DNA from 4 places in the Sphingomonas sp. BK069 genome. Region 3 is predicted to be linked to each of the others. Evidence: predicted binding sites of a transcription regulator. Region 3 holds the regulator's gene; each other region holds the start of a gene.
What was found. Region 3 encodes LexA, which represses DNA repair genes until DNA is damaged. Its sites were predicted from a motif close to GTTCCNCNCTTGTTCT; they were not measured.
Positions count from the first base shown of each region.

Region 1 (5,741 bases), on a different contig from region 3:
GAGCAGCAGGCGACGGCCGCAGGAGAGGTCCACGCGCGTGCCTGCGATCGAGCGCACGCCGGTCGCCTTCTGCGCCTCCCAGGCGCGGACGACGCCCCCGACCGTGCCGATGTCGCTGACGCCGATCGCGGGGTAGCCGAGCAGCGCCGCGGCCGCGAACAGCTCTTCGGGCGACGATGCGCCGCGCAGCAGCGAGAAGTGGGTGAGCACCTGCAGCTCGACATAGTGGGTCATCCGAAGACCCCATGCATCCACCAGCTGAGGTCGCCGGTGTCCTCCTCGAAGCCGTCGCCGCGGCGAAATACCCAGTAGCGGCCGCCCTCTTCGTCCTCGACGCGGTAATAGTCGCGCACCGCCCACACCTCGGCCTCACGGCGCCACCACTCGCCATGAACGCGCTCGGGACCGTCGCCGGCGACGATCTTGTAGGTCTTGCCGCGCCACTCGAAGCGCCGCGGTGGCTGGTCGGGCATCAGCGCCATGACACGCGCGAGCGGCTCGGGCCGTGCAAACAGCCGGATCGGCCGCGGCCACTTTGGCCAGGGTCCGGGCGTTTCGTTCGGGTCGGAGCGGGCGACGGCTCGCTCCGGCACATGGCTTTCGACCGGCGCCGCGCGGAAGACGGCGCGTGGGCCGATCCTGCCGGCGATAACGTCGACGAGCCTTGCAGGATCGCGCACCAGCGTCTCGCCGGCGAGCACCGCGCCGAGGTCGACTGCATCAAGCGGCTCGGTATGCGGCGCCACGAGCCAGAACTGCTCGAGGCCCATCCCGGGATCGATCCGCTCGATCTTGAGCTTGAGGAGCCGCAGCAGGTGCGGCACCTCGCGCGTCGGCCGCGAGGTGCCAACAGCGACGACCTGTTCGGTGCCGTCGACGCGAAGGCCAGTGAGCCGCAGCGCGCGCGCGCCGAGCCCGCGCTCCTGCAGCACGCCGGCGAGATCGCGCAGCAGGTCGCCCATGACCTGCTCGATTGCCTCGGCCGTGCCGATCGGCTCGAGCAGCCGGCGCTCGACGAGCGGCACCTCCGCATCCTCGCGTGGCGTGATCGGCTCCGCGACTGAGCCGAGCGCCTGGTCGAGCCGCGTGATCGCCGGCAGGCCGAGCCGGCGCGCAAGCGGCCCGCGTGCGACCGGCAGGAGATCCGCGATCGTCTCGAAGCCGAAGCGACGCGCGGCACTGAGCGCATTGGGTGCGAGGCGCAGCGCCACGATGGGCAGCGGCGCGAGTGCGCTGGCTGTAGCGCCCGGCTCCGCTCGGATCAGGTCGCCGCGGCCGTAGCGCGCGAGCGCGTGCGCCGCACCCGGTGTATCTGCGACCGCTACGCGTGCCGTGAAGCCTGCCCGCTTGCAGAAGGCGATCAAACGCCGGCAGAAGCGCTCCTCGCCGCCATGCAGGTGCTCGCAGCCGGCGAGATCGATCCATAGGCCATCGCTTGGTGAGACCGCGGCGATCGGCGACCAGCGGCGCACTGCCAGCAGCGCGAGCCTGTCGAGCAGCGCCGCGTCGGCCTCCGGCTCGGCGGGGCGGAAGTCGAGGTCGGACACGAGCGCGCGCGCGTGGGTGGCCGCCATGCCGGGATGCACGCCCAGAGCGCGCGCTCCGTCACAGGCGGCGACCACCTCCTCGCGCCGACCGACTTTGCCGATCAGCGCCAGCGGCGCGTGCTCGAGCGGCTTGGCGGCGGGCACGCTGATGCGCGGCGCCGGCGTCGCCGCCTTGTAGGGGTGACTGGCGGCTTCCGAGCGCCGGCCGAGCTCGCGCATAGGTGGCTGCGCGTGGGTCGGCAGTGCGGCGATCTGCGCCTCGACGGCGCCGCGCGACGGCATGCCTTCCCGCGCCCAACGCGCACCTGGCCGCCATCCTCCGCCCCGCGGCACCGAACAGGCGCCGGGGTCGTCGTCTACCGGCAGCTCGAGGACAGGCCTTTCAGGCTGCCGCGGAGCGGACCGTTCCAACCGTCTCAACCGCTCCACGGCCAAGCTCGGCAGGAACAGCGAGACGACCCGTCTCATCGCTGCCCTCCACAATCAGGGAGAAGCCCTCACCTCCACGCTGTCGGACGCACTCCACCGACCATCTCGCTCTTCCCACACCCGCGACATCCAACCGCTCGGATGGCGCGGCACCAATTCGCCAGCGCGTCCACGCGGCGGACGGCTCGGCGAACACGTCCTGGTTGAGGCCTCGCGCGCGCCGCAAAAGCAGCACCGGCATGTCGGCGTCGGCCGCGACGAGCTGCAGGCGGCGTGTCGCCACCATCGAGACCTTGCTCGCCTCTGCCACGATCGCAGCCGGCGTGCCGTCCCGCACCGCATCCTCGACCACTGCGAGCAGCGCCGCGTCGTCCCGCGGCTGGGCGTAGATGACGTTGGCCGACGGCAGGCCGGCTTGCTCCAGCGCCGGAGCGTACAGGTCGGCGCGGCAGCTAGCCCACAGCACCGGCCCCCCTGCCCCTGCCGCTTCGCGGGCGGCAATACCGGCAAGGAAGAGCGTGGTGGCCGCATCGTCGACCAGCGATGCGCTCCGTGCAGCCGCCTCGTGCAGCGCGCCGGCACGCAACCCCCCTGCCCCAAGCCGGCTGTCGAGCGCGTCCACGCCGAACGGCATGACGCGATAGTCAGCAGCAGGCGTGGCGATCGTCCGCAGATGCGCTATGCTTGGCGCGAAGGAATCGAGGGCGGCGGACATCGGTTTCTAAGACTCTATTCGTTCCCTTTATGTTCCGTAAATGAGCGCCGCTGGTCAAGCTCCGATCGGCTCGGTTCATCGATTTAAGGAGAACGGCACCGCAACGAAGCGCCAACAAAGCGGGAAAAAGCGCTTTCCACGGGCAGCGACGTGACTCATAGAATCTGGATGCCGATCCGCGCAGAAAACCGCTGGCTCTACCCGATCGACTGGCAGCAGCTGTCAGGCAGGATCCGGTTCGAGCGCGCGGGCAGGCGCTGCGAGCAGTGTGGCCGGCCGCATCTTCAACGTGTCGCACATCTCGGTGACGGCCGCTGGTGGGATGCGGAGGCGGCGTGCTGGCGTTCGGACCGCGGCAAGCGGATTGCCGTGAAGGGCGGCTTCACGCTCGCCAGCGTACGGGTGACTTACGTGGTCTTGGCCTGCGCGCATCTCGATCATGATCCTAGCAACAGCGCACCAGCCAATCTCAAGGCGCTATGTCAGCGGTGCCACATGATCCACGATGCCGCTGAGCATCGCTGGCAACGCTGGTGGAACGCCTTCCGGCTGCGCGCGCTGCGCGACCTTTACGAGGATCCCCGGATCACAAGGGAGCGCCAGGTGGGGCGATGATCGCTCGTAGACGGCGATTGAGCACTGGCGATCATGCATTCGGCAGGAGCGGCCTGTCAGTGCTCCACGAACGGCCCCTCAATGGCGCCGGCTAGTTGCTCAGTGAATTGCGCGTGCCTATCGGCACAGCGTCCGCGAGAGACAACGCGGCCTTCTCGCAGCACATCGACGCCAGCCTCGAAGCTGGGATCATTCGTCCCGTGGAAGCTGGTTCTGACGGTGCGTTCGTAGACGACGTAGGTCCATGGGCCGTTTCGGAAGGCAGCCTGCAGTTCACCTCCGCCTGAGAACCCCTCCTGGGCGTAGCGTCCATGAGGGACCTCCAACTCGACCCGTCCCCGCCGTACGGAGCGATATACCAAGTTCGACCCGTTCCTGACGACTGCGGCAGTCCGGTCGCCCATGCGGCACGCAAAGACCGTCCGATCGGATGGGGAGGCTGCTACTGCAACCAGGAGTGCCAGTAGCACCGTCACGAGCTACACTCGTCAGGGCCCGAAGGGCGACGCCGCTTGCGACCATTCATCGTCATCGCACGACCGTGACAGCGCCTTCCGCGCTCACCTGATTTCCGCCGCTCCGCTTTGCGCTTCGAAGCTGCTGCCACGCCGCGTCGAGCAGCGCCTCCACTTCGCGGCCGCGGCTGGCTACGACGCCGGCAGATAGCGAGATCCGGCCAAGCGGCGCGTCGCTCTCGCGTACCTTCAACTCGCGCGCGCCGATCGCCTCGCATGCGGCTGTAACCATCTCTCCTGCGGCGCGCAGATCCATGCCTTCGATGAGAAGTGCGAAGGTGCCACCATCCCACCGGCTGACGAGATGGCTGCGGCCGTAGTCGGCGAGCGCACGTGCTACGACCTTCAGCAGGCGGTCACCAACCCCCGGCGAGTGACCGTCATTGACCTGGCGCAGCCCATCGATGTCCACGAGCGCGACGCATGTCGGGCTTCTGAGATCGCCTGCTAGCCGTTCTTGGAAGGCCGTCCTGTTCGTCAGCCCTGTGAGAGGATCGTGCTTCCCCGCCGCTTGTAGCGCGGTCAGCTCGGCTCGTATCTGCCGCGCGCGGGCCGCAGCTTCAGCGAAACTCGCCTCTGCGCTTTCCGCGCGGCGCAGCATCGTGGCGAGCAGCGGCCCGGCGCTAGCGCCGGGCTCGTCAAGCAGCGCTGCTGAGGCGGTAACCAGCTCACGGCTGAGATCGGTCGTGACGGCCATCGCATCCCCGACGACGTCGATCACGCGCATGGTGATATGATCCAGCTCGGAGGCAAGCCCGGTCCGTACAGCTGGGCGAAGCTCTTGGACCTGCTCCTCGGTGAGCCGGACACCGCCGTCGATCGCGCCGTTCACTCGCTCTCGAAGCTGCTCATTGTCGCCGTTCAGGTACTCGTGGCCGAAGGCATAATGGTCAGGGGTGTGGGCGAGACGATGCCGATCAAGGAAGACGAGAACGTCGGCTCCGCCCTGCGGTCGCTTGCGTCGATCTACCATCATCACCCTCCGTCGTGATGCCCGGTCCCTCCCCTCCCTGTGCGGGTAAGCTAGCGATTACAGATCTATGTTGCGATCCTTCATCGCCTCCGCGGCGAGGTCACCGATCGGACCGGTGCCACCGACCATCTCGAAAACGGCCGCGACGTCGTGCTCATTCAGTTTCGACAGTATCAGCCGGATCGCACTGGCGCTCGCGTCGTCGGGGACGATCGTTGTCTCAGCGCCCGTCATCAGTATGGTCCCCCCGTTTTCTCAGGGAGTACGAATAGCATGAACGTTGGTGAGCTGGCCAAGGGCGTCGCGGCTGCGACGGGCACGAGCGAGGCGGACGCGAAGAAGACGATCACTGCGGTGTTCGATCAGATCGCGGCTGCGGCTGCGAAGGGCGAGGAGGTCTCGATCAATGGCTTTGGCAAGTTCACCGTCAAGGATCGGCCGGAGCGTGAGGGCCGCAACCCGGCGACCGGCGAGACGATGACGATCGCGGCGTCGAAGAAGGTCGCCTTCACGGCTGCCAAGGGCTTGAAGGACAAGCTCTGATGCATGGGCGCCGGCGAGGCAGCTCGCCGGCGCCGACAGGAGGCGCGGATGTGTAATCGGTATCGGCTCACGGCCAAGCAGGCCGAGGTGATGGCGACGTTCGGCATTCGGCCACCCTACGAGCCAGACGAGACGTTCCCCGTCGGCGACATCTTCCCGACGGGCAAGAAGACGCCCTTCTATGGCGCTGTCATCGTGAAGGACGGCGACGATCGCCGGCTCGAGCGCATGGAGTGGGGCGTACCGACGCAGTTGCCCAGCAAGCGCGATCCATCAGTCAAGCTGACGAAGTACGTGACCAACGTACGCAATCTCAGCTCGAGCTTCTGGCGATCCATCCTGACCACGCCGGCGCGTCGCTGCTTGGTGCCTGTTACGTCATTCTCGGAATACGGGATCGCTCC
Region 1 is NZ_JACHZH010000009.1:101,274-107,014, reverse strand. It holds gene FHY02_RS19795 (error-prone DNA polymerase) at 1-234, opposite strand, end outside; gene FHY02_RS19790 (DNA polymerase Y family protein) at 231-1,829, opposite strand; gene FHY02_RS19785 (ImuA family protein) at 1,930-2,691, opposite strand; gene FHY02_RS19780 (hypothetical protein) at 2,860-3,306, shown strand; gene FHY02_RS19775 (GGDEF domain-containing protein) at 3,835-4,794, opposite strand; gene FHY02_RS19770 (hypothetical protein) at 4,852-5,028, opposite strand; gene FHY02_RS19765 (HU family DNA-binding protein) at 5,068-5,337, shown strand; gene FHY02_RS19760 (SOS response-associated peptidase) at 5,386-5,741, shown strand, end outside.
Region 1: FHY02_RS19785 (ImuA family protein) is a predicted target of LexA. The motif match lies at 2,712-2,727, and genes of this name have one in related genera.

Region 2 (5,741 bases), 330 kb from region 3:
TTCTCAGCACGATCTCGCCGTATCAGAACATCCGCAAGGGTGTGCGCTACCCCGAGCCGTACATCTGGACGACCACCAAGGACGACCGGGTCGGCCCGCAGCACGCGCGCAAGTTCGCCGCGCGGCTCAAGGAATATGGGCTGCCCTACCTCTTCTACGAGGACACGGCGGGGGGCCATTCGGGCGATGCGGATATCGAGCAGGGGGCGCGGCTGCAGGCGCTGCAGATGACCTATTTCGCGCAGAAGTTGATGCCGCGTTGAAGGGTTTCTCGTGCTATGATGGGAACGTAGCCGATCTCGCGAGGTTCTTGCTGCGATGCAGCGTGATCGGCTAGGGGCAGCGTGATGAATGCTCAGACGATGAACAAGCCAAGCGCCGTCCCCGACACCGTCCCGATCGTCTTCGAGGCGATCGTCAAGCAGCAGGCGATCGCCGCGACCTACAATCGCGGCGAGGTGACACTGGCGCCCCACATCCTGTATACCAAGCACGGCGAAATCTATCTCGACGCGCTCACGCTGGAGCGCGACGGTCAGCCGCCCAAGGAACCCAAGATCGGCGCGTTCAAGCTCGCCGGGCTGACGGGTCTGCGGATCACGCCCCGACGCTTCAAGCCGAGCGAGTTGTTCGTCCCGGGGGACGACAAGTACGAGGGCGTGACGCTCCTGGCCGTGGAGGTCTGACCGGCTTGCCGGTTGATCGCTACGCTTCCTACGGCTTCAAGCGCCAGCGCGAGAGTGACGCGCGGCGCTGGGGCCGATGGGCGCTCGCGCTGTTCTACGCGCTGGGCGGCATCGCGCATTTCGTCTTCACCGACGCGATGGCGGGGATCGTTCCGCCCGTGATCCCGCTGCCGATCGCGGTGGTGGTGGTGACCGGCGTGATCGAGCTGGCCGGCGCGGCCATGCTGCTGCCGCGCGCGACGCGGCGCTTCGCGGGATGGGGGCTCGCGGCCTATGCGCTGTGCGTGTGGCCGGCCAACATCTACCACGCGATGCTCGACCTCGGCAGCGATACGGGCCTGCCGATCTGGTACCATGCGCCGCGGCTGCTACTTCAGCCCGCGATCATCTGGTGGGCGTTGTGGGGAAGCGGCGCGGTCGAGCTGCGCGAGTAGGAAGGCGCGCCCCCTTGTGCCGTGGCGGAGGCTGCGATCTAGGTGGGGAGGGCGTGGTAAGGGGCACGAGCGCTGCTCAACTTGGCCGAGGCCTTCGCTTGGGCACATTGGTCGGCAATGGCCATCGGGAATCGCCAGCTACCGCGCGAGCGCCTTCGCCAGCTCGTCCTTCCTCATCGTCGAGCGACCCGGAATGTCGCGCTTCTTCGCCTCGGCATAGAGGTCGGCCTTGGAGCGATGGTCGCGGTACGGCCGCGTCTTCGCCGCTACATCGTCGGGCTGGGCGGAGAATTGCTTCCCCTTCTTCGTGTCCGCCCGCTTTTTCGCGCTGGTGCGCGCATATTCCTTGTCGGACAGTGCCTCGCGCGCCTTCTTCGGCAGAAAGCGCTCGCCGCTCTCCTCGCTCTTCGCGCCCGACTTGGTGCCCCAATCCTCCTCGCTCCACTGGTGCAGCGAATTGTCCTCGTCCTTGCCGCCCTCAAAGCCGCCGCCGCGCTTCTTATACTCGGCGACCGCCATCTGCGCCTTGCGAGCGGACCATTGGCCCTTCTTGCCGCCCTTCGCCCCGGCGGTGATCTCGTCCTTCACCTTTTCCCACAAGTCGGGATCGGTCTTCTCGGCGGTCTCGGACATGGCACACCTCCGACGCGGACAACCCGGAGACATCGGGAAAGTCTCAGCTGGCGCTGACGAAACTGTCCATCACGCGCTTGCGCCCCGCTTGCTCGAAGTCGATCTCGAGCTTGTTGCCCTCGATCTCGGCGATCGCGCCATAGCCGAACTTCTGGTGGAACACGCGCTGCCCCACGGCGAGGTCGCCACGGCCCTTGTTGCCGATGCTCACCGCCGAGGCGCGGCTCTCCACCACGCGGACGGGCTCGCGCGAGAAGGTGCGGCTGGTCCACTCGCCGCCGGGCTTGCTCCCGCCCTGCGTGCCGAGCGTCCCTGCCGCGCGCTGCCAGCCCGGGCCGCGGCCGGTGCCGCGCGCTACGTCGGCGAAGGGATCGGCGCGCTCGCTCCAATTGGCGCGCCACAGGCTCTCGCCGCCCGACATGCTCGTCTCACTCTCGACATGCGCGTCGGGCAGCTCGCCGACGAAGCGCGACGGCAGCGAGCTGGTCCATTGCCCGTAGATGCGCCGGTTGGCGGCGTGGAGGATGGTGGCGCGGCGGCGCGCGCGCGTGATCGCGACATAAGCGAGGCGGCGCTCCTCCTCGAGGCTGCGCGTGCCGCCCTCGTCAAGCGCGCGCTGCGACGGGAACAGCCCTTCTTCCCAGCCGGCGAGGAATACGGTGTCGAACTCCAGCCCCTTGGCGGCGTGGATCGTCATGATCGTCACCTTGGGGTCCTCGCGCGTTGCCTCATTGTCCATGACGAGGCTGACATGCTCGAGGAAGGCGGTCAGGCTCTCATATTCCTCCATCGCGCGCACCAGCTCGGTGAGGTTCTCGAGCCGCCCTGCCGCCTCGGCCGACTTCTCCGCCTGCCACATCGCGGTATAGCCGCTCTCGTCGAGGATCTGACGCGCCAGCTCGGCGTGGGGCAGATCGTTGGCCATGTCGCGCCAGCGCGCGACGTCGCCGACGAAGCGGCCGAGCGCCTTGCGCGCCTGTGGGGTGAGTTCGTCGCTGTCGAGGATGCGCGCCGCCGCGAACGACAGCGGCAGCCGCTCGGCGCGGGCGAGCTGGTGGAGCTTGGCGATCGCCTTGTCGCCGAGGCCGCGCTTGGGCGTGTTGACGATCCGCTCGAAGGCGAGGTCGTCGGCGGGCTGGTGGACGACGCGCAGATAGGCGAGCGCGTCGCGGATCTCGGCGCGCTCGTAGAAGCGGAAGCCGCCGACGATGCGATAGGGCAGGCCGATCGCGATGAAGCGGTCCTCGAATTCGCGCGTCTGGTGCTGCGCGCGCACGAGGATGGCGACATGGTCGAGGCTGGTGCCGTCGCGCTGCGCCGCCTCGATCTCCTCGCCGACGCGACGCGCCTCGTCGGGGCCGTCCCACACGCCGAGCACGCGGACCTTCTCGCCCGCGTCAAGCTCGGTCCACAGCTCCTTGCCGAGCCGCCCGCCGTTGTTCGCGATCACTCCCGAGGCGGCGGCGAGGATATGCGGGGTGGAGCGATAGTTCTGCTCCAGCCGGATCACCTTGGCGCCGGGAAAGTCCTTCTCGAATTTGAGGATGTTCTCCACCTGCGCGCCGCGCCAGGAATAGATCGACTGATCGTCGTCGCCGACGCAGCAGATGTTACGGCGCTCCTGCGCGAGCAGCCGCAGCCACAGATACTGGACCGAGTTGGTATCCTGATATTCGTCCACCATGATGTAGCGGAAGCGCTGCTGATACTGCTCCAGCACGGTGCGCTCGCGCTTCAGGATCGTCAGCACGTGGAGCAGCAGGTCGCCGAAGTCGCAGGCGTTCACCGCGCGCAGCCGGTCCTGGTACTGCTGGTACAGCTCGCCGCCGCGACCGTTGCCGTAGCGCTCGCTCTCGCCGGCGTCGATCTCGGACGGGGTGAGGCCCTTGTTCTTCCACTCGTCGATCAGCCCGGCGAGGCTGCGCGCCGGGAAGCGCTTCTCGTCGAGGTCGGCCGCGAGGATCAGCTGCTTGAGCAGGCGAAGCTGGTCGTCGGTGTCGAGGATCGTGAAGTTGCTCTGCAGCCCGACCAGCTCGGCGTGGCGGCGCAGCATCTTCGCGCCGATCGCGTGGAAGGTGCCGAGCCACGGCATGCCCTCCACCGCATCGCCGACGAGGCGGCCGACGCGCTCGCGCATCTCGCGCGCGGCCTTGTTGGTGAAGGTGACGCTCAGGATCTCGGACGGGTACGCCTTGCGCGTCCATAGCAGGTGCGCCAGCCGGGCGGTGAGCGCCGCGGTCTTGCCCGTGCCCGCACCGGCGAGGACGAGTACCGGGCCGTCGGTGGTGAGCACCGCGTCGCGCTGCGGCGGGTTGAGCCCCGCGAGATAGGGCGGGTCCTGGAGGGCGTTGGCTGGCTCGGTCACCCCCGAACAGGTAGGGAACGTCGCGCCGCGGAGCAAGCGCGTGGCTTGCCAGGTTCATGATCTCGTGAGAACATCATGGGAACATCGGCCGAGTCGAGGGAGAGCGAGATGGCGGAACAGGCAGTGATCGCGGGAGGCTGCCACTGCGGCGCGATCCGCTACGAGGCGGAGGGCGCGCCCGAGCATCACGCTCTGTGCCATTGCACCGACTGCCGCGGCTGGTCGGGCGCGCCGGTGATCGGCTGGATCGCCTTTCGCGAGGATCACCTCAGCGTGACGGGCGAGCCGGTGACCTATCACTCGTCGGAGCACGGCGAGCGCCAGTTCTGCGGGTGCTGCGGTACCGGCCTGTTCTATCGCAACGCCAGCGCGCTGCCGGGACTGGTCGACGTTCAGTCGGGGACGCTGGATGATCCGGCGACGTGTCCGCCCGGTGCGCAGATCATGGTCAAGGAGCGGCTGCCGTGGACCAGCGGGATGGCGGACCTGCCCGCGTTCGCGACCTATCCGGGCATGGACTGAGCCGCGCCGATAGCGGGTCCAAGGGCGGATGGTGTGCCGGGCGTGCCCTGGCAATCTAGTCGGAGGCGTCCTCTACCTGGCTCATCCTGGGACATTAATCGTCATTAAAGTGTCACCTTCGGGGAGGATGGCGGAGCCACCATGGCAACCACCGTCCTCGCGGCCAGCGAGTCGCCGCCGTCGCTTGCTGCTGCGCGACGATTTGACGCGCCGGTTCACCCCGGCGCGCGCCTCCTGTTCCTGCTGCTTGCCGCGGCGGGCCTCCTCTATGCCGGGATCAGCATCGTCATCGACACGCAGCAGGTCGGCGAGCAGCTCGCCGTCGGCGTGTTCCTGTTCCTCGGCCTCGCCCTGTTGATCGCGCTGGGGTTCGAGTTCGTCAACGGCTTCCACGACACCGCCAACGCCGTCGCGACGGTGATCTACACCAACTCGCTGCCTGCGAATCTGGCGGTGATGTGGTCGGGCTTCTTCAACTTCCTCGGTGTGCTGTTGTCCTCTGGCGCGGTGGCCTATTCGATCGTCACGCTGCTGCCGGTCGACCTGATCCTCAACGTCGGCTCGGGCGCGGGGTTCGCGATGATCTTCGCGCTGCTGCTCGCCGCGGTGATCTGGAATCTCGCGACCTGGTACGTCGGCCTGCCCAACAGCTCGAGTCACACGCTGATCGGCTCGGTGTTGGGCGTCGGACTCGCCAACCAATTGCTGACCTCGGGGGCGGGCGGCACCGCCGGGGTCGACTGGAGCCAGGCGACCAAGGTGCTGACCGGCCTGTGGATGGCGCCGCTGATCGGCTTCACCGCGGCGGCGCTGCTGCTGCTGGTGCTGCGCCGCGTCGCGCGCTCACCCGAGCTGATGCGGGCGCCCGAGGGCGACTCCCCGCCGCCGCTCGGCATCCGCGCGCTGCTCGTTTTCACCTGCACCGCGGTGTCGTTCAGCCACGGATCGAACGACGGGCAGAAGGGCATGGGGCTGATCATGCTGATCCTGATCGGCTGTGCCCCGACCGCCTACGCGCTCAACCGCACCTTGCCCGCGAGCGAGACGCCCGCTTTCCTCGCCAGCGCCACCGGCGCGGCCGCGACGCTGACCCGGCACGGC
Region 2 is NZ_JACHZH010000001.1:368,614-374,354, forward strand. It holds gene FHY02_RS01805 (prolyl oligopeptidase family protein) at 1-263, shown strand, start outside; gene FHY02_RS01810 (hypothetical protein) at 363-686, shown strand; gene FHY02_RS01815 (hypothetical protein) at 692-1,120, shown strand; gene FHY02_RS01820 (hypothetical protein) at 1,259-1,753, opposite strand; gene FHY02_RS01825 (UvrD-helicase domain-containing protein) at 1,797-4,118, opposite strand; gene FHY02_RS01830 (GFA family protein) at 4,227-4,640, shown strand; gene FHY02_RS01835 (inorganic phosphate transporter) at 4,782-5,741, shown strand, end outside.
Region 2: FHY02_RS01825 (UvrD-helicase domain-containing protein) is a predicted target of LexA. The motif match lies at 4,122-4,137, and genes of this name have one in related genera.

Region 3 (5,741 bases):
GCGGCTGATGCCGCCTGCGGCCCCCACGGTTCCTGGCGCCTATGATGCCGCCCGCGCGGCCTGGTTCGACCGCGTCGGGGCGAGCGGGCGCGGCTTCGAGCCGGTCACTGTACGGGGGGTGGGCACGCCGGGCGTGCGCGACCGGATCACCGCGCATATCACCGCGGCGCTCGCGGGTAGCGCCGGCGGTATCGCGGCGGCGCTGGTGACAGGCGACATGGGCGCGATCGACGACAGCGACTCGCTGGCGATGCGGCGTGCCGGGCTGGCGCACCTGCTCTCGGTCAGCGGGCTGCACATTACCGCGACCGTAGGAATCGTGATGGCGGCGGTGCTGCGGCTGCTCGCGCTGTCGCGGCGACTGGCGTTGACGGGGCTGCTTCCGCTCATCGCGGCCGGAGCAGGGGCGGGGGCGGCGATCGGCTATACTTGGCTGACGGGATCGCAGGTGCCGACGATCCGCAGCTGCGTCGCCGCGCTGATGGTGCTCGCCGCGCTGGCGCTCGGGCGCGAGGCGCTGACGCTGCGACTGGTGGCGATGGGCGCGCTGGTAGTGCTGGTCGCCTGGCCCGAGGCCGTGGTGGGGCCAAGCTTCCAGCTCTCGTTCGCGGCGGTCGCCTCGATCGTCGCCTTGCACGAGCACCCGCGGGTCCGCGCCGCGCTGCTGGCACGCGACGAGCCATGGCCGCATCGATGGACGCGCGAGGCCGTGTCGCTGCTCGTTACCGGGGCGGTGGTCGAGCTCGCGCTGATGCCGATCGCCGTCTTCTCTTTCCACCAGGCCGGTGCCTATGGCGCGATCGCCAACATCGTCGCCATTCCGCTGACCACCTTCGCGATCATGCCGGCGGTCGCGGTGGCACTGCTGCTCGACACGCTCGGCTGGGGCGCGCCGGCGTGGTGGGTGGCGGGACGGGCGATCGCACTGTTGCTGTGGATCGCGCACAGCGTCGCCGCGCTCCCCGGCGCGGTGCGCGCGATCCCGGCCATGCCCCTGGGTGCTTTCGCGACGATGGTGGCGGGTGGTATCTGGCTGGCATTGTGGCGCACGCGGGCGCGCTATCTGGGGCTGGCACCGCTGGCGATCGGGGCGGCGTGGACGTTGGCGACCCCCGCTCCGGACCTGCTCATCACAGGCGACGGGCGCCACCTGGCGGTGCGCCAGGCGGACGGCGGCTTGATGCTGCTGCGCGACCGTGCCGGCGGATACGTGCGCGACGTGCTCGCGCAGAACGCCGGGATCGACGGCGTGCCGGGCTTGCTCAGCGAGTCCCCCGAAGCGCGCTGCAATCGCGACCTGTGCTGGTGGCAGCGTCGCGTCGACGGGCGCTGGTGGCGCGTGCTGGCGACGCGCAGTGGCTACACCGTGCCGATGCAGCGGCTGACGGCGCTTTGCGCCACGGCAGACGTCGTGGTGAGTGAGCGCCGCCTGCCGCGCCGCTGTCGCGCGCGCTGGCTGACGCTCGACCGTGATGCCCTGGCCCATAGTGGCGGGGTAGCGATCACCTTCAAAGATACGCGTGTCGTGGCGGTGCGGAAGGAAGGGGACGAACACCCCTGGGCGATGGCGGACGAGCGATCCGCCCGTGCTCCTGCGCACGCAGGAGCCCAGAGCCACGAGCACTGCCGCCTGCGACCCTGGGCTCCTGCGTGCGCAGGAGCACGGCACGTCGACTAGGCGGCGACTGATTGGAGCGTGCGCAAGAACCGACCGCCTGCCACCCCGACACCCCCGCCGCTCAGTCGTAGCGACGCAGGATCCCCGCCAGCTTGCCCTGCACCCGCACCTGGGTCGGCGCGTAGCGCTGCGGGTCGTAGGAGCGATTCGCCGGATCGAGCCGGATCATCGCACCCTCGCGACGGAAATATTTGAGCGTCGCCTCGCTCTCGTCGATCAGCGCCACCACGATCTCACCGTCGCGCGCCACTTCCTGGCGGCGGATCAACGCATAGTCACCGTCGAGGATGGCGGCGTCGACCATCGAGTCCCCCGCCACCTCCAAGGCGAAATGCTCGCCACTGCCGAGCAGGGCGGCAGGAACGGGCAGGGTGGTCGCGCCCTCGAACGCCTCGATCGGCACGCCCGCGGCGATGCGGCCGTGGAGCGGGATCTCGACGACATCGTTGGCGGGCACCACGAGCTCGACCGGCGCCCGCTTGGCCGGGGCTGCGGCGCGTTTGGGTTCGCCGCGCTCGGGCGCCTTGAGCACTTCCAGCGCGCGCGCGCGATTGGGCAGGCGGCGGAGATACCCGCGCTCCTCGAGCGCGCTGATCAGCCGATGGACACCCGACTTGCTCTTCAGCTCGAGCGCGTCCTTCATCTCCTCGAACGAGGGCGACACGCCGCTCTCGGCGAGCCGATCCTCGATGAAGCAGATCAGCTCGTGCTGTTTGCGCGTCAGCATGTCCACACTCCCCATTCGCGAACGGATGCGGAACCTTTATGGAACACGACAGGCCTCGTCAAGCGATGACGAGGATTTCCGCCGAGTCGCCCGCGCGCGTCGCTGGAGCGTGCGGCGGACGCACGATCAGGCAGGTCGAGCGCGCCAGCGTGCGCAGCATCGAGCTGTCCTGGATAGTCGAGGCATAGGCACGTCCCTCGCGCAGTTCGGCGCGCAGATAGTCGCTGCGCTCGCCGTTGGCGGGCAGGTCCTCACCGAGGATCGCGCTGGTCGCAGTGGGGAAGGGATCGGCCGCGCCGGCGAGGTGCGCCACCAAAGGCCGCACGAACAGCAGCGCGGTGACGAAGGCTGAGACCGGGTTCCCGGGCAGCCCGACCACTGCCAGCCCATCGCGCCGCCCCGCCAGCATGGGCTTGCCGGGGCGCAGCGCGATCCGCCAGAAGTCGAGCGTCACCCCTGCCGCCTCAAGCGCCGGCCGTACCAAGTCATGGTCCCCGACCGACGCGCCGCCGGTGGTGACGAGCATGTCGGCGTGGACCGCGGCGAAGGACTGGGTGAGCGTGTCGAGCCGGTCGGGCAGGATGCCGAGATCGACGATCTCCGCGCCGCTGTCGGCCAGCAGCGCGCGCAGCAGCAGCCGGTTGGACTCGGGCAGCGCCTCGCCCGGCGTACCAGGTTCGACCAGCTCGTCGCCGGTCGCGGCGAGCGCGACGCGCACCGGTCGCGCGACCGTGACCCGGCCGACCCCGCCGGTGGCCGCCACCGCGAGCCGCGCGGGGGTGAAGCGCTCGCCGCGCGCGACCAGCACGTCTCCCGCCGCGAAGTCGAGCCCGCGCGCGCGCACGTTGCGCCCCTGATGCGCCGGCCCCTCGCCGTCGAGCTCGACCTTGTCGCCCTTGCGCCGCGCCTCTTCCTGGACGAGGACGGTGTCACTGCCCGCGGGCATCATGGCGCCGGTGAAGATCCGCACCGCCTCGCCGGGCGACAGCGCGCCCGTGTGCGGAGCGCCCGCCGCGCTCTCGCCGACGACGCGCAGGGGGCCAGGCAGGTCGGCGTAGCGCAGCGCGTAGCCGTCCATCGCCGAGACATCGCGCGCGGGCTGGGTACGCCGCGCCACCACCGGCGCGGCGGCCCAGCGCCCGAGGGCCTCGGCGAGCGACACCTCGACAGGGGCGACGGGCGTGCCGAGCGCCAGCACACGCGCCTGCGCCTCGGCGACCGGCAGCAGCCCCGGCCGTGACGGCGACCCCATCAGGCGCGCCAGTCGCCGGAGCGTCCGCCGCTCTTGGCGAGCAGGCGCACGCCGCCGATCACCATGGTCTTGTCGAGCGCCTTGGCCATGTCGTAGACGGTGAGCAGCGCGACCGACACCGCGGTGAGCGCCTCCATCTCGACCCCGGTCTTGCCGTCGGTCGCGACCGTGGCCGAGGCCGTTACGCCATGCTCGTCGACGGTCAAGTCGACCGCGACGCGGCTGATCGGCAGCGGGTGGCAGAGCGGGACGAGCTCGCTGGTGCGCTTGGCCGCCATGATCCCGGCGACACGCGCCACGGCGAGCACATCACCCTTGGCGACCGCGCCGTCACGGATCGCGGCGGCCGCCTCCGCCACCATGTCGATCCGGCCGCTCGCCACCGCCTCGCGTCGCGTCACCTGCTTGCCGCCGACATCGACCATGTGCGCCGCACCCGAATCGTCGAGATGGGTGAGCCCCGTCATCTCAGCCGACCAGCGCGTGCGTCGCTGCCGTGACATCGGCCTGGCGCATCAGCGCCTCGCCGATCAGGAAGCAGTGGACGCCGTGGCCTGCGAGCGAGTCGAGGTCGGCGCGGGTGCTCAGCCCGCTCTCCGCGACCAGAAGCGTGTCCGCGGGCACGCGCGCCGCCAGCTCCCAGGTGCGCCGCACGTCGACCTCGAAGCTGCGTAGGTCGCGATTGTTCACCCCGATCAGCCGCGAGCGCAGTCGCGCCGCGCGCTCCAGCTCGGCGGCGTCGTGCACCTCGACCAACACGTCGAGCCCCTGCTCGATCGCCGCAGCCTCGCACTCAGCGAGCAGCGTGTCGTCGAGCGCGGCGACGATCAGCAGGATCGCATCGGCACCGATGCTGCGCCCCTCCAGCGCCTGCCACGGATCGACCGTGAAGTCCTTGCGCAGCACGGGCAGGTCGCAGGCGGCGCGCGCAGCGATCAGATACTCCTCACGCCCCTGAAAAAACGGCGCATCGGTCAGCACCGAGAGGCAGGAGGCGCCCCCCGCGGCGTAAGCACGTGCGTGCGCCGGCGGATCGAAGTCCTCGCGGATCAGACCTTTCGACGGACTGGCCTTCTTGATCTCGGCGATCAGCGCGTGCCGACCGGCGGCGACGCTCCGCTCCAGCGCCGAGCGGAAGCCGCGCGGCGCCGTCTGTGCCGCGGCGCGCTCGCGCAACGCGCTGTCGCTCACGGCGGCACGGCGCGCGCGCACCTCGTCTCGCTTGGTAGCGCAGATATCGGCGAGGATGGTCATGCGTAGGCGATCCAGCGGTCGAGCAGCGCGCCCGCGTCGCCGCGGTCGAGCGCCTCGGCGGCGCGCGCCGCGCCATCGGTAAGGGAGGAGTCGCGTCCGGCGAGGACCAACGCCGCGGCGGCGTTGACGAGCACCGCGTCGCGGTAGGCGCCGCGCTCACCGCGCAGCAGCTGGCGCAGCGCCAGCGCGTTATAGGTCGGATCGCCGCCGCGGATCGCCAGCGTGGGGTGGCGGGCGACGCCCGCGTCCTCGGGGATGATCCGCGACGGCAGCGCCACCGCGCCGATCGATACCACGTGCGTCGGGCCGGCCCCGGAGATCTCGTCGAGCCCCTCCTCGCCCGCTACGACCAGCGCCGCCTCGCTGCCGAGCTGTGCCAGCGCCTCGGCGTAGATCGGGGCGTAATCCGGCCGCGCGATGCCGATCAGCTGGCGCGTGACGTGCGCCGGATTGGCGAGCGGTCCCATCAGGTTGAAGATCGTGCGCCGCCCGACCTTGCGGCGGATCGGGGTGATGCGCCGCATCGCCGGATGGTGGTTGCCGGCGAAGAGGAAGCAGATGCCGAGGTCGCGCAGCGTCGCCTCCGCCTGCGCGCCGGCGCGCTCCATGTTCAGCCCCAGCGCCTCGAGCGTGTCGGCCGCGCCAGCCTTGGACGAGGCGGCACGGTTGCCGTGCTTGGCGACGGGCACGCCGCACGCCGCGACGACGAGGCTCACCGCGGTCGACACGTTGAGGGTGTGCTGGCCGTCCCCGCCGGTGCCGCAGACGTCGATGGCGCCCGGCGGCGCGGTGATCGGGATCATCCGGTCGCGCAGCGCGCGCGCCGCCTC
Region 3 is NZ_JACHZH010000001.1:702,239-707,979, reverse strand. It holds gene FHY02_RS03580 (ComEC/Rec2 family competence protein) at 1-1,678, shown strand, start outside; gene lexA (transcriptional repressor LexA) at 1,740-2,405, opposite strand; gene glp (gephyrin-like molybdotransferase Glp) at 2,464-3,657, opposite strand; gene moaC (cyclic pyranopterin monophosphate synthase MoaC) at 3,657-4,124, opposite strand; gene trpC (indole-3-glycerol phosphate synthase TrpC) at 4,126-4,911, opposite strand; gene trpD (anthranilate phosphoribosyltransferase) at 4,908-5,741, opposite strand, start outside.

Region 4 (5,741 bases), on a different contig from region 3:
GTCGGCCGCGGTCACGCGATCACGCGTCCGGATCGTCCAGGCTGTAGCCGAGGCCACGGATCGTGGTGATCACGTCCTGCCCCAGCTTCTTGCGGATGCGCGTGACGAACACCTCGATCGTGTTCGAGTCGCGGTCGAAGTCCTGGTCGTAGATGTGCTCGATCAGCTCGGTGCGGCTGACCACCTTGCCCTTGTGATGGAGCAGGTAGCTCAGCAGCTTGTATTCCTGCGCGGTGAGCTTCACCGGCTCGCCGTTGCGCGTCACCTTGCCCGAGCGCGTGTCGAGCCGCACGTCGCCCGCGGTCAGCTCGGACGAGGCATTGCCCGAGGCGCGGCGGATCAGCGCGCGCAGCCGGGCGATCAGCTCCTCGGTCTGGAACGGCTTGGCGACATAATCGTCGGCGCCGGCATCCAGCCCCGCGACCTTGTCGGACCAGCTGTCGCGCGCGGTGAGCACCAGCACCGGCGTGACGCGCCCTTCCTTGCGCCAGCGGTCGAGCACGGTCAGCCCGTCGATCTCGGGCAAACCGAGGTCGAGCACGATCGCGTCGTAATTCTCGGTCGAGCCGAGGAAATGCCCCTCCTCGCCGTCGGTGGCGAGATCGATGGCATAGCCCGCGCCCTCCAGCGTGGACTTGAGCTGCTGGCCGAGGTTCGGCTCGTCCTCGACGATGAGCACGCGCATTACTCTTCTTCCCCCTCAGTTGCCGGTACGGCCGATGATCTGCCCCGAACGGCCGTCGACGTCGACCCAGATGACGTTGCCGTCGCGCAGGAACTTGAGCGTGTAGATGCCGCTGGGCATCTCCAGGTCGACCCCGATATATTGCGCGCCCTTCATCGTCGGCAGCACGCGCCGCTCGATCTCGGGCAGCGGCAGGATCTTGCCCGCGCGCCGCGCCTGCAGCGCCACCGCTCCCTCGCGCACCTGGTCGGGCGCGGCCGCGGCCGGCGCGGCGAGCCCGAATGGCAGCAGGAGCGGGAGCAGGCGGCGGTGCATTCTCACTCGTGCTCGCATAGGGAGAGGGGCTTGAACAGCCTGTGAATGGAGGCGACGCGGCGCAGCAACCCGTTGCCGCCGCTGGATGTTCCGCGCGACCAGGATCAGCGGCGGAGCAGCTGCTCCAGCCGGCCGGTCAATTGCACGAGCGTCACGGGCTTCTGAAGCCGCGCCACGTCGCGATAGGCCGGAGGGATCGTGGCGGTGTCATAGCCGCTGAGGAAGATCACCGGCACGCCGCGCGCGAGCAGCGCGTCGGCGAGCGGGAAGCTGAGCTCGCCGCGCAGGTTGATGTCGAGCAGCGCTGCGTCGGGCAGTTCCTCGTGGGCAGCATGCGCCAGCGCCGGCGCGAGGCTGGCGAACAGCGTGACGCTCGCGCCCGCGTCGAGCAGCGCGCGCTCCAGCCGCACCGCGACGTAGAATTCGTCCTCGCACACCAGCAGGCGCCGCCCCGCGAACGCGCCGACCTCCCCCTCCCCCGCGCCGCCGCTCATGCCGCGCCGCCGAGCGGGACGTGGAGCCGGCACGTCACCGTGCCCGCCGCGATGCGATAATCGCTCGACGCGCCGAGCTGGAACGGCAGCGCGCGCTCGATCAGCTCGCGCCCGAAGCCGCGCCGCGAGTCGGCGGCCGGGGCGGGCCAGTCGCCGGTCTCCTCCCAGGCGAGATCGAGCATCGGCTCGCCGCCGGTAACGTTCACCTGCCAGCGGATCGCGATCCGCCCCGCGCCGCGCGCGATCACACCGTGCTTGCGCGAGTTGGTGGCGAGCTCGTGGACCACCAGCGCCAGCGTCTGCACCATCGTGCTCGGCAGCAGCACGTCGGGTCCGTCGAGCGTGATCAGCGACTCGCGGTCGACGATCCCCAGCGCATCGCGCTCTGTCTCCAGCAGGTGGCGCAGCGTCAGCTTCTCGCTCCCCGACAGCAGCCGCTGCGCGCGCGCGAGCGCCTGCAAGCGGTCGTGGAAGCCTGCCTCGAACGCCTCGGGCGAGGCCGCCGCGGCCATCGTCTGCAACGCGATCCCCTCCACCACCGCGAGCAGGTTGCGCGTGCGATGCTGCAACTCGGCGACCAGCACCGCCTGACGCGCCTCGAGCGCGCGCAGGTCCTCGACGTCGGTGAAGGTGCCCACCCAGGTCGGCTCGCCGAGCTCGAACGCGGTCGGCAGCGCGCGGCCCTGGTACCAACGATAGGTCCCGTCATGCTGGTGCCAGATCCGGCACTCCACCTCGAAGATCCCGCGCACCTCGGCCGCGCCCCAGGCTTCCTCCACCGCGACCGCGTCCTCGGGGTGGACCGCGTCGAGCCAGCCGCGGCCGAGGCTCGAGTCGGGGTCGCGCCCGGTCACCTCGGTCCATTGCGGCCCCATCCAGCGCCACTGCGCGCCCGGTTCGGCGCACCAGACGAGCTGCGGGATGCCCTCGAGCACCAGCCGCAGCTGCCACTCGCTGCGCTCGCGCGCGGCCTGCTCGTCGCGGCGGCGGCGCAGCGCGTCGATGCGCAACATGCTCGCCGCGACCAGGCTGGCGTAGATGCGCAGGAAGGCGAACTCGGCCGAGAAGTCACGCGGCGCGCGCGTGCTGATGTGGAGCAGGCCCAGCATCGGCGTGCCCGGCCCGTCGCGCAGGGGAATCAGCGCCAGCCCGCGCTGGTCGAAGCTGCGCAGCAGCCCGCGCGTCTCCAGCCGCGGCTCGTCCAGCACGTCGGGCACGATCACGGGTTCGCCGTCGCGCAGCAGCCGGCTCTCCAGGGACCGCTCGTCACCCTGCGCGATATGGCTGCCGATCAGCGACGGCGCGATGCCCGCCCCGGCGCGCAGCTCGACCGAGCGGCGGTCCGCGTTCTGGCGGTAGAGCAGCACGATGTCGGCACCGACCGCGCGCCGGACATAGTCGCACGCTTCCTGCAGCAGCAGGTCGATGTCCTCCGACAGGATGGCGAGCTCGGCGAAGGCGGCGAGCATCTCGTGCTGGTGGAGCGCGGCGCCGGGCGCGCGCGAGGACGCGGGGAACGCGTCCAGCGGCGATCCGTCAGCAGGCATCGCATTCGTCTCCGCACGCCGCTCCCGCGACCCTGGGTCGCGGCGTGAATTCCATCGAACCTGCCGCATAGACGGCAGGACTTATTGGACAAATTTGCCGTGCGCAGGGCTCAGCCGGGCAGCGCGTTCGGCTATTCATCCCGTTTCGGGACAGAACGCGCGGTAGGAGAAATGGGCGCCTGCAGGACGGTCGCCCCAAAAAATTTTTGTTCGCCGATCGTTCTCTTGCAATTGCGGGAGGCGGCGAAAGTCCGCGCGTCGCCGCACCGCGACCGGGGCTGCGCGGTGCTTAGGTCCGCTCTCGGGCGCTTTTACCGGCTTGCCCGCCATCGCGATCTGCCACAATCTGTAGAGGTCAGGTCGGCGTATCGACCCCAATGGTAGTAGAACAGGACATGGCTCCCCATATCGGTGGGGCGCGCCCGGACGGTCGCGGACGATGCGGTGGTCTCTTTTTGTTCTCAGCGGGTTCGGTGTCGTCTAGGATCGGGTTCTGCCTCGATTCGGTGAGTGAAGCCAGGAGCGGGAGCGGCATGGCGATGGATTTCAGGGAAACGGACGGTGCGGCGATGATCACCGAGACGATCGAGACGGCGAGCGCGAGCGCGGTGACCGAGGCGCAGCCCAGCGGCGACACGCCCGGCAGCGACACGATCGCCAAGCACGGCGCGCGGGCGCGGCCCTATCCGGTCGAGGTCGATCACGGGCGCGACGCGCTGCTGACCGATTTCGGCAAGGAGACGCTCAAGGACCGCTACCTGCTGCCCGGCGAGAGCTTCCAGGACCTGTTCGTCCGCGTCGCCTCGGCCTATGCCGACGACGCCGCGCACGCGCAGCGGCTGTACGACTACATCTCCAAGCTATGGTTCATGCCGGCCACCCCGGTCCTGTCCAACGGCGGCACCGGGCGCGGGCTGCCGATCAGCTGCTACCTCAACTCGGTGCCCGACAGCCTCGACGGCATCGTGCAGACCTGGAACGAGAACGTCTGGCTCGCCTCGCGCGGCGGCGGGATCGGCACCTATTGGGGCAACGTCCGCGGCATCGGCGAGCCGGTCGGGCTCAACGGCAAGACCAGCGGCATCATCCCGTTCGTGCGCGTGATGGACTCGCTGACGCTGGCGATCAGCCAGGGTTCGCTGCGGCGCGGCTCGGCCGCCTGCTACCTCGACATCTCGCACCCCGAGATCGAGGAGTTCCTCGAGATCCGCAAACCCTCGGGCGACTTCAACCGCAAGGCGCTCAACTTGCACCACGGCGTGCTGATCCCCGACGCCTTCATGGAGGCGGTGCGCGACGGCGCCGAGTGGCAGCTCAAGAGCCCCAAGGACGGGTCGGTGCGCAACACGGTGGACGCGCGCGCCTTGTTCCAGAAACTGGTCGAGACCCGGCTGGCCACCGGCGAGCCGTACATCGTCTTCGCGGACCATGTGAACTCGACCATGCCCAAGCATCACCGCGACCTCGGGCTCAAGGTCTCGACCTCGAACCTGTGCAGCGAGATCACGCTGCCGACCGGCCGTGATCATCTCGGCAACGACCGCACCGCAGTGTGCTGCCTCTCCTCGCTCAACCTCGAGACGTGGGACGAGTGGAAGGACGAGAAGGGCTTCGTCGAGGACGTGATGCGCTTCCTCGACAACGTGCTGCAGGATTACATCGATCGCCACGAGCCCGGGATGGAGCGCGCGGCCTATTCGGCGGGACGCGAGCGCTCGGTCGGGCTGGGCGTGATGGGCTTCCACTCCTTCCTCCAGCAGCGCGGGCTGCCGTTCGAGGGGGCGATGGCGAAGAGCTGGAACCTCAAGATGTTCCGCCAGATCAACGCGCAGGTGAACGAGGCCTCGATGGTGCTCGCGCATGAGCGCGGGCCGTGCCCCGACGCCGCCGACATGGGGGTGATGGAGCGCTTCTCGTGCAAGATGGCGATCGCGCCGACCGCGTCGATCTCGATCATCTGCGGCGGCACCAGCGCCTGCATCGAGCCGATCCCGGCCAATATCTACACCCACAAGACGCTGTCGGGCAGCTTCGCGGTGAAGAACCCGTATCTCGAGAAGCTGCTCACCGAGAAGAGCAAGAACTCGGACGCGGTGTGGAACTCGATTCTCGAGCATGGCGGCTCGGTGCAGCACCTCGACTTCCTCAGCCAGGAGGAGAAGGACTGCTACAAGACGTCGTTCGAGATCGACCAGCGCTGGCTGCTCGAGCTCGCCGGCGACCGCACGCCCTATATCGACCAGGCGCAGTCGCTCAACCTGTTCATCCCGGCGGACGTGGAGAAGTGGGACCTGCTGATGCTCCACTTCCGTGCGTGGGAGCTGGGGATCAAGTCGCTCTATTATCTCCGCTCCAAGTCGGTGCAGCGCGCCGGCTTCGCGGGGGCCGAGGGCCAGGGCGGGGTCGAGGCGGACAACACGCTCGACAAGCCGCAATTCTCGCTCGCCGAGAGCACCGACTATGACGAGTGCCTCGCCTGTCAGTGAGGTAACGGGCGGTCACGCATGACAGGGTCGTGCGTGACCGCCAGGATCATCCGCCTCACCCCGCCTCACCGCCAGGGCGGCGACGTCAGGCCGCCGAGGACAGGTCGTTGGTGATCTCGCCCGCCGCGGCGGCGAGCCGCTCGCGCGCGGCGTCGAGATCGACCGTCTGCGAGCCGTCGATCAGGCGAAGGAAGGGGATCGTCAGCGCCGCCGC
Region 4 is NZ_JACHZH010000005.1:35,173-40,913, forward strand. It holds gene FHY02_RS15595 (response regulator transcription factor) at 20-685, opposite strand; gene FHY02_RS15600 (hypothetical protein) at 701-1,000, opposite strand; gene FHY02_RS15605 (response regulator) at 1,105-1,494, opposite strand; gene FHY02_RS15610 (sensor histidine kinase) at 1,491-3,041, opposite strand; gene FHY02_RS15615 (ribonucleoside-diphosphate reductase subunit alpha) at 3,581-5,527, shown strand; gene FHY02_RS15620 (IclR family transcriptional regulator) at 5,613-5,741, opposite strand, start outside.
Region 4: FHY02_RS15615 (ribonucleoside-diphosphate reductase subunit alpha) is a predicted target of LexA. The motif match lies at 3,488-3,503, and genes of this name have one in related genera.